One region of the Brotomerdimonas butyrica genome, then DNA from elsewhere that is predicted to be linked to it. Evidence: predicted binding sites of a transcription regulator. Region 1 holds the regulator's gene; the other holds the start of a gene.
The links. The regulator Rex, encoded in region 1, represses fermentation and respiration genes when NADH is low (regulators of the CRP and FNR family bind a similar motif). The targets are predictions, from matches to a motif close to ATTGTTAANNNNTTAACAAT.
Positions count from the first base shown of each region.

Region 2: a site for Rex is predicted at 4,350-4,369, ahead of fucO (lactaldehyde reductase). Genes of this name have one in related genera too.

Region 1 covers NZ_JAOQJP010000014.1:44,678-52,453, reverse strand. The annotation lists gene rimI (ribosomal protein S18-alanine N-acetyltransferase) at 1-441, shown strand, start outside; gene OCV59_RS10295 (hypothetical protein) at 497-676, shown strand; gene tsaD (tRNA (adenosine(37)-N6)-threonylcarbamoyltransferase complex transferase subunit TsaD) at 673-1,689, shown strand; gene abc-f (ribosomal protection-like ABC-F family protein) at 1,804-3,822, shown strand; gene acpP (acyl carrier protein) at 3,966-4,193, shown strand; gene OCV59_RS10275 (redox-sensing transcriptional repressor Rex) at 4,212-4,853, shown strand; gene OCV59_RS10270 (DUF362 domain-containing protein) at 4,949-5,119, opposite strand; gene OCV59_RS10265 (DNA-3-methyladenine glycosylase family protein) at 5,306-6,190, shown strand; gene OCV59_RS10260 (co-chaperone GroES) at 6,444-6,716, shown strand; gene groL (chaperonin GroEL) at 6,736-7,776, shown strand, end outside.
Region 2 covers NZ_JAOQJP010000003.1:176,249-184,024, reverse strand. The annotation lists gene mgtE (magnesium transporter) at 1-561, shown strand, start outside; gene OCV59_RS03600 (BRO family protein) at 905-1,156, shown strand; gene OCV59_RS03595 (4Fe-4S binding protein) at 1,198-1,971, shown strand; gene OCV59_RS03590 (pyridoxal phosphate-dependent aminotransferase) at 2,009-3,172, opposite strand; gene OCV59_RS03585 (TetR/AcrR family transcriptional regulator C-terminal domain-containing protein) at 3,712-4,254, shown strand; gene fucO (lactaldehyde reductase) at 4,404-5,549, shown strand; gene OCV59_RS03575 (macro domain-containing protein) at 5,850-6,887, shown strand; gene OCV59_RS03570 (ABC transporter ATP-binding protein) at 6,980-7,776, shown strand, end outside.

The DNA.
Region 1 (7,776 bases):
GTTATCATAAGACAGGCGGTGCCGGGGGATGCGGGCAGCATCTACGAGATCGAAAATCTGTGTTTTCCCGACCCGTGGAGCATGGATGCACTGACCTATGAGCTCGAAAGCAATCCCAGAGCCTTTTATATCGTGGCAGAGCTTGACGGCGAAGTCGTGGGATATGCAGGGCTCTGGATCATCGGCGACGAGGGTCATATAACGAATGTCGCGGTGAAACCGGGCTTCAGGAACAGGAAGATAGGCGAAGGCATAATCGGTGTGATGATAGATTTCACTTCGGGAGAAGGGATCGCGCATCATACGCTTGAAGTCAGAAAATCAAATGTTCCCGCGATAAATCTTTACGAAAAATTCGGTTTCCGCACAGAGGGCGTGCGAAAAAAATATTATCAGAACAATGGTGAGGATGCGCTCATCATGTGGAGACACGAGGAATAAAAATCATCGTTTCTGCGGATAATGAGTATAAGATGATTATTCGGGGAGGCGTGCCATGGACGAGTTTTCAGGCGAAAATATGAATGAGGTTTTTTATCCGTGCAGAAAGTTCTCGAGGCGACACGATTTCGATGTGTTCAGTATGAGCAGCTACATGTCATGTGAAAACTGCAGGCATCTGAACGGAGAGAACCAGTGCGAGAAAAAACTGGAAGAAGGACGAAACAATTTATGAAGAACGGAAAATTACTAACTCTTGCAATAGAATCTAGCTGTGACGAAACAGCGGCAGCTGTGATGCTGGAGGGACGTGAAGTCCTTTCAAATATCATTTCGTCGCAGATAGAGATACATAAGCAGTATGGCGGTGTCGTACCGGAGATCGCATCCAGGCACCATCTCGAAAATGTGAATACGGTTGTCGATCAGGCGCTGGAGGAAGCAGGCGTGACTATCGACGATGTGGATATGATAGGCGTGACATACGGCCCCGGTCTCGTGGGAGCGCTTCTGATAGGCCTGGCGACGGCAAAGGCATATGCGCTGGCGGCAGACAAGCCGCTGATAGGCGTTCATCACATACAGGGCCATATAAGTGCGAACTATATAGAGCACAAGGATCTTGAGCCTCCGTTCATGTCACTGATAATATCAGGCGGACATACGAATATCGTGGAGGTGACAGGATACAACCGGTGCAGGGTCCTCGGCGGAACGAGAGACGATGCTGCAGGCGAAGCGTACGACAAGGTGGCCAGGGTGCTGGGTCTGGGATATCCCGGAGGCCCTCTGATAGACAGACTGGCGAAACAGGGCGATCCGCACGCGGTGGAATTCAAGCGTGTGTTCCTGGAAAAGGGCAGCCTTGATTTCAGTTTCAGCGGCATCAAGACAGGCGTTCTGAACTACATAAATTCCGAGAAGCAGGCCGGCCGTGAGATAAATCAGGCAGATGTGGCCGCGAGCTTTCAGGCGGCTGTCCTCGACGTTATCGTGGCGAAGACGGTAAAAGCTGCAAAAGACATGGACAAGGACAAGATCGTCCTCGCAGGGGGAGTGGCCTCTAACAGCAGGCTCAGAGAGATGATGAGCGAGGAATGTGAAAAGAACGGCATAAAGCTTTATTATCCGTCACCGGTACTGTGTACGGACAATGCCGCGATGATAGGCTGCGCGGCGTATTACAAGTATATAGCCGGTGAACGCGACGAACTGACTCTGGATGCGATACCGAATCTGGAGCTGTAGACAGGCTTTTAATAAAAATATCATCAGAGCCGCCCGCCGGACGACCAATGGCGGGTCAGGCTCTGTTTTAAGGAAAGGAAAAGGTGCAGCGGTAAAAGTGCTGCAGGTTCATATATGATAGTAGTATCAGCAAAAGATCTTACAAAAGCATACGGAACGGATGTGATCCTGGACCGGGTCTCTTTCCATATAAACAAGGGAGAGCGCGTAGGCATAATCGGCGTGAACGGAGCGGGAAAGACCACACTTCTGAAGATACTCACAGGCGAGCTGCCGTGCGAGGAAGGAGACTTTTTCATTTCGTCGGATATCAACATAGGATATCTGAAGCAGGACGGGGCATTCGATTCCGAAAAGACAGTTATAGAAGAAGTTGAGAGCATATTTTCAGCCTTTCCGCAGATGGAAAAGGATATGGAAAAACTGCTGGCCCGCATAGAAGAGCTCGCGTCGGCAGGTCCTGAGGGAGAAGAGGAAAGCCACAGACTGCTCGAGCGCTACGACATGATGCAGGAAAAATTCAGAGATTCCGGCGGGTATACATATAAAAGCGAGATCACGGGCATACTTTCAAGTATGGCGTTCGGTGAGGACAGCTACGACAAGAAGATATCGTCGCTGAGCGGCGGAGAGAAGACGAGACTGTCGCTGGCGTGTCTGCTTCTGAGAAAGCCGGACATACTGTTCCTCGACGAGCCGACCAACCACCTGGATATAGGCACGCTGAAATGGCTCGAGCAGTACCTCAAGAGCTACAAGGGCACGATCGTGCTCGTCTCCCATGACAGATATTTTCTGGATGAGACAGTCACGAGGATATTCGAGGTCGAAAATCACAAGCTCAATATATATGAAGGAAACTATACGTTTTATGCCACTGAGCGCAAGAACAGGCGCGAGGCTGAGCTTAGAAAATATGAGAAGCAGCAGAAGGAGATCAGCCGTCAGGAGGATATGATCCGCAGGTTCAAGCAGCGCGGCACAGAGAAGCTTGCGAAACGTGCAGCTTCCAGAGAAAAGCGGCTCGCAGCTATGGATGTGATAGACAGACCTGAAGGAACGACAGGGAAGATGAAGCTGTCGTTCAAGGCGGACTTCCAGAGCGGAAGAGATGTGCTGTATGCCGAGGGACTTTCGAAGAGCTTCGGATACGGTTCGAGGAGAACTGAGTTGTTCCACGGAGTCGACCTCGATATAAAGCGCGGTGAGCGTGTGTGCATAGTCGGTGCGAACGGCATCGGCAAGACGACACTGCTCAAGATCCTGATGGGTGAGCTTTCCGCGAATACGGGACGCATAAAGATCGGCCATAACGTGCAGTTCGGCTACTACGACCAGGGACAGCAGCTGCTGAACGCGGCAAACACCGTGATGGGTGAAGTCAGAGACTCGTACGGCCTTTACACGGATACGGAGATAAGAAATATACTGGGAAGATTCCTGTTCAGGGGCGACGAAGTGTTCCTGACGGTTGGATCGCTGAGCGGCGGAGAAAAGGCGAGACTTTCGCTTCTCAAACTCATGCTTTCGGGGGCGAATGTGCTGATGCTTGACGAGCCGACCAACCATCTCGACATCGAGTCCAAAGAAGTGTTTGAAGAAGCACTCCTGGACTTTCCGGGAACATGTATCATAGTATCCCACGACAGATATTTCCTTAACAGGATACCGACGAGGATAATCGAGCTGACGTCCGAGGGCATAGACAACTACCTGGGAACATATGATTACTACGTCGAAAAGAAACAGCAGCAGATCAGATCCGGCAAGAAGTACCTGGAGGAGCTGTCTGCGGGAAAACGCGCAGACGCACCGGGAAACGGGGATGCTGCAGAGGGTGCTGTATCTGATGCAAAGGCGGCAGGCGGCGGTGAGCCGGAGCTGTCTTCTGCAGAACGCAGGCGCATCCAGAAGGAAAAAGAGGCCGAGGAGCGCAGGCTGAAGCGGCACAGAGAGAAGCTCGAAAAAGAGATACAGGAGCTTGAGGATTCCATAAAAGAGCTTGAAGAAGAGCTGTGCAGGGAAGATGTGGCAAAGGATCACGTAAAGCTTGCGGAGATCAGCAAGGCGCTGACAGAGAAGAAAGACGATCTCGATGAAAAATATGAGAGCTGGCTCCAGCTGCAGGAGTGACGCGCGCCGGGCATCTGATTTTTTTATCAAAACTATTGCAATAAAAGAGTGCATACTCTATAATGATTGGGAGTTGCCGCATATATTTTCAGCGGCATAATATAGTAACGAAAAATGATATTTTGATTATGGAGGTATATATCATGACATTAGACAAGATCAAGGGAATAATAGCAGAGCAGTTAGGTGTTGATGAAGAAGACGTGAAGATGGAAACACATCTCATGAAGGATCTCGAAGCTGATTCACTGGATGCAGTAGAGATCATCATGGCTATCGAAGACGAATTCGACATCGAAGTTCCTGACGAAGACGCTGAGAAATTCCAGACAGTAAGCGACATCGTAAACTACGTGGAATCAAGAGCATAAAAAACAAAAGGTTTTGAGATGAAAAGGCAAGCTAAGATTTCCAATGCTGTGATCAAGAGGCTGCCGCGTTACAGGAGATATCTGCGCGAACTTCAGAAGAAGGGCATAGACAAGATATCATCCAGCGAGTTCAGTAATCTGACCGGGTACACTGCGTCGCAGATAAGGCAGGATCTCAACAATTTCGGAGGATTCGGCCAGCAGGGATACGGTTACAGTGTGGACGGCCTTTACGATGAGATAAGCGCGATACTGGGCCTGGATAAGCAGTACAAGATGGTGATCGTCGGTGCGGGCAATCTGGGGCAGGCGCTGGCAAACCACACGTACTACTACAAGACCGGATTCATCGTCTGCGGTATCTTCGAGATAAATCCGCGGCTTATTGGAATGAAGATCAACGATATAGAGGTCATGGACTATGACAATATCGTTGAATTTGTTGAGGAAAACGATATAGATATAGGTATCATATGTACTACCAAGGACGCCGCCCAGGAAGTTGCAGACAAGCTGTGCTTCGCAGGGGTGAGGGGTCTCTGGAATTTTGCACCGATAGACATAGAAACACCTAATCATGTGGCGCTCGAGAATATGCATATAAGCGACAGCCTGCATTCTCTCGCATACCATATGAACAGAAATCAGAGTCAGGAATAGGCTCAGGGTGTATTACATAAGAATATTGGTAAATTAAATAACCGTTTCATTATGAAACGGTTATTAATTATCACATTGATATATGTTTTTTTGAACTACTCTTCAACTGGAGCATCCACAGGACATGCGCCTGCGCAAGCACCGCAATCAATGCAAGTGTCAGCATCTATAACATACATAGAATCGCCGGCTGAGATAGCATTTGTAGGACATTCGTCCATGCAAGCTCCGCAACTGATGCATGAGTCTTTGATTACATAAGCCATTGTAAGTACCTCCTTTAAAATTATCACTAAATGACAAACTGATTATAACAAACCTTAACGAGGAATTCAAGATTAAAGTTTACGTACTTACAGGGAAAAGCGGTCAGGAAAGAGCTTTAAGACCGCGGGATCCTGCAGATGGATCGATATGGATATCATATATATGAAAGAGAAAGGGACAGTGTAATGGCAAGAGAAGATAACGGAGTACTGATCGCCGAGGGGGTAAGAGATTTTGATCTCGACAATATCTTTGACTGCGGGCAGTGTTTCAGGTGGGAAAAGACAGCTGACGGGATGTATGCGGGGACCGCTCACGGCAGAGTGGCGGTCATGGAGTATGACAGTGACACCGGAGTGCTGAAGATACACGGCGCGGATGAAGACGATTACAGGAACATATGGCATCATTATCTGGATCTTGACAGAGATTACTCGGAGATAAAGAAACAGCTCTCATGCAAAGACGAGGTGATCGCAAAGGCCATCGAATACGGGCCGGGCATACGCATACTCAATCAGGACAAATGGGAGACCCTGATCTCATTTATAATATCTCAGAACAACAACATACCTCGTATAAAGAAATGCATAAACTCGCTGGCTGAGACGCTGGGCAGCAGAGCAGGGGCGCTCGCCGGAAAGGAATTCTATGATCTGCCGTCCCCGGAAGTGCTGGCGGGAGCTTCACTGGATGATCTCGCTCCATGCCGGCTCGGATACAGAGCGAAGTATCTGATCGATACGGCGAAAATGGTAGCGGAGGAAGGTATAGAGAGCCTGGAGAGGCTGGGAACGGATGAGGTGAGCTCGGACGAGGCTTTCGATCAGCTCAGGAGGTACACCGGTGTAGGACCGAAGGTGGCAAACTGCATCGCTCTGTTTTCGCTGGGAAAGATGGACCGGTTCCCGATAGACGTCTGGGTCAGGAAGGTCATGAACAGGCTGTACGGCATGGATGAGGGCGATATGAAGGCTATGGCGGACTTTGCGGCGGAACATTTCGGAGAGTACGGAGGAATAGCCCAGCAGTATCTTTTCTATTACATAACTCACAACAAAAATCTGTGATCCGCTGAGCGAAGAAAATCAAAAAAGGTGGTTGACAAATAGCGGAAATGGCTGTAAATTATAGTTAGCACTCGGAAATAATGAGTGCTAACAATCGCCGGGGCGTCGGCAGCATTGCAGAATTGCTGCATGACAGATGCAGCGACGGCCGCGGAGTGAGCTTTGCATAAAGCTCAGACAGAGGTGCATATAAAAAGGAAAGATCCTTTTTCAAATTATATAAGAAAAATGTAAAGGAGATGACATAATGAGTATTGGAATCAAACCTTTGGGTTCAAGAGTAGTTATCAAGAAAATAGAAGCGGAAGAAAAAACGGCGAGCGGTATCCTTCTTACGAGCTCGGCTAAGGAAAAACCGCAGGTTGCTGAGGTAGTTGCAGTCGGACCTGGAACAGAAGACGAGAAAATGGAGCTCAAGACAGGGGACAAGGTGATATTTGCTCAGTATGCCGGTACAGATGTCAAGTACGGCGGCGAAGAGTACTCGATCATGAACCAGAGAGACATTCTGGCGATAGTTGAATAATAAAGGGAGGTATTTTGATATGGCAAAGGAATTACATTACGGAGAAGATGCCAGAAGAAAACTTCAGGCAGGTGTAGATAAATTAGCAGATACAGTTAAGATCACGCTGGGACCTAAGGGCAGAAACGTGCTGATCGACAAGAAGTTCGGCTCACCGCTCATCACAAACGACGGTGTTACGATCGCAAGAGAGATCGAGCTCGAGGACTCAGTGGAAAACATGGGTGCGCAGGTAGTCAAGGAAGTCGCTTCAAAGACTAACGATGTGGCAGGAGACGGTACGACTACTGCTACTCTGCTGGCTCAGATCATAATCAAGGAAGGCTTCAAAAACGTTGCTGCAGGAGCTAACCCTATGGTACTCAAGAGAGGTATCCAGGGCGCTGTAGACGTTGCTGTAGATGAGATCAAGAGACTGGCTCAGACAGTGGACAACAAGGACAGCATCGCTCAGGTAGCAGCAGTATCAGCTGCAGACGAGAACATCGGACAGCTGATCGCGGAAGCTATGGAAAAAGTGGGAAAAGACGGAGTCATCACTGTCGAGGAATCAAAGACTATGGGAACTACTCTCGATGTAGTTGAAGGTATGCAGTTCGACAGAGGATACTTCTCACCATATATGGTAACAGATACAGAGAAGATGGAAGCGGTTCTCGAAAACCCTTACATCCTGATCACTGACAAGAAGATATCGAACATCCAGGAGATCCTGCCTGTACTCGAACAGGTAGTTCAGCAGGGAAGAAAGCTCCTCATCATCTGTGATGATCTGGAAGGCGAAGCTCTGGCAACTATCATCGTCAACAAGCTCAAGGGAACATTCGACTGCGTTGCAGTAAAAGCACCTGGATTCGGTGACAGAAGAAAGGCTATGCTCGAAGATATCGCTATCCTGACAGGCGGTACAGTTATTTCATCAGATCTCGGATATGAGCTCAAGGAAACTACTGCAGATATGCTGGGAAGCGCAGGCACTGTAAAGGTAGACAAGGAAAACACTGTTATCGTGAACGGTGCGGGAGATGCTGAGGAGATCAAGGCAAGAGTTGCTCAGATC
Region 2 (7,776 bases), on a different contig from region 1:
AAAGAAAGCATGAAGAAAAGGCTTCCGTGGCTGGTCGTGCTGCTCTTTCTCGGTATGGTCGTGTCCTCGGTGGTCGGAGCTTTCGAGGGTGTAGTCGCAGTGCTTCCGGTCGTGATATGCTTCCAGTCACTGATACTGGATATGGCCGGAAATGTAGGCACGCAGTCGCTGGCAGTAACTATCAGAGTGCTTATGGATGAAAAGCTGGGCAGAAGAGAAAAGCTCGGGCTGATATGGAAAGAGATCAGGGTCGGTTTCGGCAACGGTCTGCTGCTCGGCATCATGACTGTGGCATTTCTGGGGATCTATATAGATCTGTTCAAAGGCTATGGTGCAGGACATGCGTTCCTGATAGCGGGATGTGTCGGTGTGTCTCTGCTGGTCGCCATGGTGATCTCGAGTCTGGTAGGTACTCTGGTGCCGCTGTTTTTCCATAAGATCAAAGTCGATCCGGCGGTAGCGTCGGGCCCGCTGATCACTACTGTGAACGATCTGGTTGCGGTAGTGACATATTACGGTCTCGCCTGGCTGCTGCTGATACAGATCATGCATATCGTGTAAAGTCCTGCGCAGCTTTATATGTGCTGTGCACAGATGAAGAGCAGGATAAGATCAAGGGGGCTGTCGAGGAGTACGGCGTGCCGCAGGAAATGCGAGAAAAGAGATAGAAGAGAAAACGGGAAAACCTGTCATATCATCAGAGAATGCGGAATCTATGCTAATGGGGTCTGTTGTTACAGAAATGATAGAAAAGCTCTCCGATGACAAGTAACTTGAGACCTTGCGAAAAGGATATTAAAAACTGCCCGTAATAAAGATGGACGATTACCTAATGAGAATTGACTGAAGAACGAATGTTCGATGGTGTTTATGATATAATTTAGTACGAAGAGGGGTGATTGATTTGACCACTAATCAAATTGAAAAATACAGCGAAGCTATATTTGAAAACATAAAACATGTGAATGAATTCGGACAGGAATTTTGGTATGCCAGAGAATTGCAAAGCATCTTGGAATATTCACAGTGGAGGCGATTCAAAGAGGTTATTCTTAAGGCACAAGAAGCTTGTAAAAACAGCAATAATCTTGTTGAAGAACATTTTGCCGATGTTGGCAAAATGATAGTAATTGGCAATGGTGAAGAGAGAAATTGAAGATTATGATCTATTAAGTGAAAATCAGAAAAGGAGGTTTTATGCACAATATTTACAGCATAACATTCAGCCCAACGGGGCAGAGCAGAAAAATTTCATATCAGATAGCTGAGGTACTGAGTGGTGATAAACAGTGCAGCGAGATTAAAGAAATCGACCTCTGTGATACCGCAGTTGAGACCGTTACGCTGTCTGCTGACTGTATCGCAGTTGTTTCAGTGCCATGCTATGGCGGACGTGTTCCGCAGACGGCTGTGGAACGCATGAAGAAGATCCGGGCGCATGACGTTCCTGCGATCATATGTGTGAGCTATGGAAATCGCGCATTTGAGGATTCTCTGCTGGAGCTGGCAGATGTGTGTGACGGATGCGGGTTCAGGGTGATCGGCGCTGCAGCAGTTGTAGCTGAACACAACATCATGCATGTCTACGGAGCAGGCAGGCCGGATGAAGCGGATCGTGCGGAGATCAGAGCTTTTTCCGAGCGTATTCGCACAAAGGTTTACTCTGGTGATTTCAACTCGCCGGAGTTGCCGGGGAATCATCCATATAAGGAGTATCACGTGCTAAAAGCCCCCGTTCTGTTTGAAAAAAGCAGGTGCGCAGGCTGCGGATTGTGCGCGGCGGAATGTCCTGTAAATGCGATTTCAGCAGATGATTTCCAGACTGACATGGAAATATGCGTCAACTGTATGAGGTGCATTTCAATCTGCAAGAACGGGTGCCGACATTTGCCTGACGAATTTGTATACGGGCTTATCGAGAAAATGAAACCGGTGTGTGAAAACAGAAAAGCTGCAGAGTTCTTCATATAGGCTCTGCAGCCTCTGTATTTTTTGGCGAAAATTTCACCTATTTTTTCAGCATTCGTATGCCGGCAAGTCTTTCAAGTACATTGTTCAGCGTCTCATCCTGTTTTGCAAAATGAAAGCGTATCAGATGATTTATGTTTTCGCGGAAGAAGCTCGATCCGGGCACTGCAGCCACTCCGACTTTACGGATCAGGTCGAGGCAGAATTCCGTGTCGTCTTCGTATCCGAATTCAGATATGTCGACAAGAACATAGTATGCTCCCTGAGGTTCAGTGAAAGTGAGTCCCAGATCACGGAGACCGTCAGTGAACAGATTTTTCATGTGAGTGTATTTGTTCTGCAGCCATTCATAGTAGCGATCGTCAAATCTCAGGCAAGTCACGGCAGATTCCATGAGCGGCGCAGCAGCGCCTACTGTCAGAAAATCGTGGACTTTTTTCACACGATCGATCACATCGGGAGACGCCATGACGTAGCCAAGACGCCAGCCCGTTATGGAATATGTCTTGGAAAGCGAATTGCAGATGATCGTTCGCTCGCGCATCCCCGGTAGCGCAGATATATAAACATGCTCGTACGGTTTGTAGATTATATGTTCGTAGACCTCGTCAGTGATCACGAACAGATCGTATTTTATCGCAAGTCCGGCGATGATCGACAGCTCTTCGCGAGAGAAGACCTTGCCGCATGGATTCGACGGGTTGCAGAGTATGAGCGCTTTTACGCCGGGCTGACTGAGAGCAGATTCAAGCTCGTTGGCGTCGAATGTGAATGCAGGCGGTTTCAAAGGAACGAATATCGGTTCCGCTCCGCTCAATATAGCGTCAGCTCCGTAGTTTTCGTAAAACGGCGAGAATACTACTACTTTGTCACCGGGGTCGCATACGGACATCATCGCAGCCATCATCGCTTCCGTACTGCCGCATGTGGCAACGATCTCAGAGTCCGGATCGATCTTCATCCCCGAGAAATGCTCATGCTTTTCGGCGATCGCCTCGCGAAAATTCTGCGCACCCCATGTGAGCGCATACTGATGCGGCCCATCCAGTGCGACCTGTGAAAGGCGTTCTGTCAGTTCTTTCGGAGGATCGAAATCAGGAAATCCCTGTGAAAGATTTATTGCGCCATGTTCGTTCGCGACTCTTGTCATGTGACGTATTACCGATTCTGTAAAAGTTTCTGTTCTTGATGATAATCTAGGCATGATACCCCTCCTGCATCTTTTCTACCGGACAAGTATAGCATATTTTCAAACGGTTTTGAACGTTCGATACGCCGCATTGTTTTTTCAGCTTTGCAGCTTTGTCGCACTGATTTCAGCCATGATCCCACTTTGAGGTCTCGTGTATGGCTGAAATATTCCAGAAATATCAAATGAAAAGAAAAGGACATGATCATCATCTGTATATTTATGGAAAATTTCAGCCGTATTTATTGTAAAGAATGCTGTTTATGGCTGAACGCAGGCCGGGAAGATGTCTGAAATCTCTTAAGAACCGCTCAATGCGATTTCATACTCTCATATATTTCCAGATTTCCGCTATACACCACAGTTATGACATCAATTATGGCTGAAATGAGAAAAACATCACCCCTGTGTCATAAAACCGGCTAGTGATTGACTCCATACAGGGGTGATGTTAAAATCCAGATATGGTAAATGACAGAATTGAAAAAAATCTCACTGCAGAAGACACATGTGTTGACAGTGCTGAGAAAAAGCCGGATCGCCGGCAGGAAAAAATGAAATACAGGCTCGCGGCGGCAATGAAGAAGTGCATGGAGCGTATGCCTGTAGAAAAGGTCACAGTGAAAGAGATCGTCGAGGAATGCGGGACGACCAGACAGACGTTTTACAGGCACTTCCTTGATAAATATGATTTGATCAACTGGTACTTTGACAAGATCCTGAGCGAATCTTTCAAGCATATGGGAACAGGAGAGACTGTATACGAAAGCCTTGTCAGGAAATTCCGCTTCATAGAACATGAACGGCTTTTCTTTGATGCGGCCTTCAGATATGATGATCAGAACAGTCTCAGAGATCATGACTACAGAGAGATACATGCGTTTTACACGAATATGATAGAGAGCAGGACGAAGGAGCCGTTGAGCAGCGAGCTGAATTTTATCCTTGAAATGTACTGCCGCGGATCGGTGTATATGACTACGCGGTGGGTGTCGGGAGAAATCGAGTATACCCCGGAAGAAATGGCAAAATGTCTCGTCGAGGCAATGCCTGCAGTGCTCGCCGAAGTTTTCAGGGTGCAGGGTCTGGTTCAGTGACCATGATGTGCGGTGTTTCCGTGCAGTGATTTTCAAAATAAATATCCTTAAAAGTGACAGTCGTAAAGATTTGTCACTTTTTTAAACAGCGGGATATTGTTAAAATATAGACATAAAAAGAATACAGATTTTTCTGAAGGAGGATCATCATGGCTAACAGAATTATGTTAAATGAAACTTCATATCATGGAGCAGGCGCAGTAAATGAAATCGCAACAGAAGTAAAAGCAAGAGGCTTCAGGAAAGCGCTTGTATGCACAGGACCGCACCTGCTGAAATACGGCACTACAGCGAAAGTCACAGATGTGCTGGATGCAGCGGGGATACCGTATGAGATCTTTTCGGATATCAAGGCAAATCCGACTATCGAAAATGTACAGGATGGTGTGAAAGCATTCAGGGATGCAGATGCCGACTGCATGATCGCTATAGGCGGCGGCTCGGCGATGGATACGTGCAAGGCTATCGGTATCATAATAAACAATCCGGAATTCGAGGATGTGAGAAGTCTTGAAGGCGTCGCACCTACAAAGAAGCCATGTGTTCCTATAATCGCTGTGCCTACGACTGCAGGCACGGCAGCAGAAGTGACGATAAACTATGTAATAACAGACGTTGAGAAGAAGAGAAAATTCGTATGTGTAGATCCCCATGACATGCCGGTAGTGGCAGTGGTGGATCCTGATATGATGTCGTCCATGCCTAAGGGCCTGACTGCTTCGACGGGAATGGACGCTCTGACACATGCGATAGAGGGATATACTACGAAAGCTGCGTGGGAGATGACTGATATGTTCCATCTGAAGGCCATCGAGATCATTTCAAGATCGCTCAGAGGCGCTGTTGCAAATGAAAAGGAAGGCCGTGAAGGAATGGCTCTCGGACAGTACATAGCAGGTATGGGATTCTCGAATGTGGGTCTTGGAATAGCTCACTCGATGGCACACACGCTCGGAGCAGTATATGACACGCCTCACGGAGTTGCATGCGCGATGACTTTACCGATAGTCATGGAGTACAATGCGGACCAGACCGGTGAAAAATACAGAGAGATCGCCAGAGCAATGGGTGTAAAAGGCGTGGATGACATGTCGGTGGAGGAATATCGCAAAGCGGCAGTAGATGCAGTGCGCAAGCTTTCCGAAGATGTAGGCATACCGACTAAGCTGGAAGCTCTCAAAGAAGAAGATCTCGAGTTCCTGGCAGAATCGGCACAGGCAGATGCATGCGCACCGGGAAATCCAAAGGATGCAGGGATCGAAGATTTCAAGACCCTGTTCCGCAAGCTGATGTAATATGAGTCATATGCATTTATGAGTACTGACTGCAGATATGTCAGCTGTGCATAATGCAGTATAGATATTAGAAAGGCTGTCGTGTCAGCGATGTCATATTCGTTCGATACGGCAGTCTTTAGTTTTTGATGTAAAGTTTCACGCCGCTGTTTTCGCCGGAGACATGGACTTTCTCTTCTGCTGCGGTTTCCTCAGCGCTGCGGCTTTTACCGCAGTTGTAGGTTTTACCGGCACTCAAATTGCCTTTGATATCAAAATAATATATAATGGACACATGAAAATCACAAAGGAGAATTTACAATGAGTGACAGATACGCAAAGGCGCTTGAACGTGCGTTATACAACTGGTATTACTGCGGTGACGGGGCGCCGACGGAACCGGTCTTCAACATGCTCAGCGAAGGCAGCAGGAAAGGGATGCAGCTGCTGGTGCCGATAGAGATACCGAAGGAACTGCTGCAGCAGCTCGCGAATGCCGGCGACCTCAGCGAAGGCACTGCGTTTTCCATAGACGAGGAGATGCCGATAAGCTTCAAGCATATACCGATAGATGAAGAAGGACATTACCTGATACCGCTTTACACGAGCGAGGAACAGATGCAGCTTGGAGATGAAACTTCAGCGATAAACCAGCAGTTCGCAGAGCTGATGGATCAGCTGGACCAGTGGCCTGACTGCGCGGGATATGTGATAAACCCGTACTCCGAAAAGATACTGGTAGACCGCAATATACGCGAGATGATAAGAGGTTATAAAGCAAAGTCGCACGTCGCGTTCGTCAGAGGCAGCGTGATGGATCTCAAAGTGTCAGCTGTCGTGAATTCAGCGCATAAGACGCTGCTCGGGGGAGCGGCAGTCGATGAGATCCTGCTCAGCGACGGAGAAGTCGACGAGGCGTTCCTGTGCGGAGGCGGTCTCAACGGTGCGATACATGAAGCTGCCGGTGAAGGACTTTTCAACGAGTGCAGGACTCTGGGCGGATGTATGCCGGGAGATGCGAAGATTACCGGCGCACACGATTTCAAAAATGCAGATCACATAATACATGCAGTGGGACCGTTCTATCAGGGCGATGAAGATGATGAAAGTGACACAGAACTGCTGGCGTCATGCTACCGCAGGGCACTCGACATCGCTGCCGAAAACGGCTGCGACAGCGTGGCATTCCCATGCATATCAGCAGGAGCGCAGCGCTTTCCGATATACAAGGCGGCGCCGACAGCACTGATAGCAGTGGTAGAGTGGTTCGAAGAGCATCCTGACGTAGTGATGAACGTGTACCTGTGCAGCTTTACAGACAATGAATACAAATTCTATCTCAACCTGATAAAGAGCTGATGCCGTGAAAAGGAAGCACGCTGCAGCTTTGCGGGCGGACATGAGCGAGCCGGCCGGCACTGCATGCGGCAGGCCATGAAAGGGATATCTCAATGGAAAAGATCATAGAAATAAATAATCTGAACAAGTCTTTCGGCGATCTGAAAGCGGTGGATGACCTGTCGTTTTCCGTGGAAAAGGGCGAGCTGTTCGCTTTTCTGGGCGTCAACGGCGCTGGCAAGTCGACTACGATATCGATAATGTGCGGTCACCTTGCGAAGGACGGCGGCACGGTGAAAGTCTGCGGAGAGAATACAGAGCACGGCATGGGCGAGATCACGAGGAATATAGGAGTGGTGTTCCAGAACTCGGTGCTCGACCAGGCGCTTTCAGTCAGAGACAATCTGAGGAGCCGCGCGGCGCTTTACGGTATAAACGGAAACGCGTTCAGGAACCGTTATGACGAGCTGGCGGCGCTTCTTGATTTTGAAGATATGGACAGGCGCATCGTCGGCAGGCTGTCGGGAGGGCAGCGCCGCAGGATAGATATCGCGAGAGCGCTGCTGCACAGACCGCAGATACTGATACTGGACGAGCCTACGACAGGACTCGATCCTCAGACCAGGAAACTGCTGTGGGACGTTGTCAAGGAACTCCGACGTAAAGAAAGCATGACGGTTTTCCTTACGACGCATTACATGGAAGAAGCGGCAGACGCCGATCATGTGGTGATACTCGATTCTGGCAGGATCGTGGCAGAGGGGACGCCGCTGCAGCTCAAGAACCGGTACACCGGCGATTTCATCACACTGTACGGGGCGAGTGAAGCGGAAGCGCAGCTGCTGGGCCGCAGCTTTGAAAAGCTGCCGGGAGCATTTAGAATAGAAGTCGGCAGCACTGCGGAAGCGAC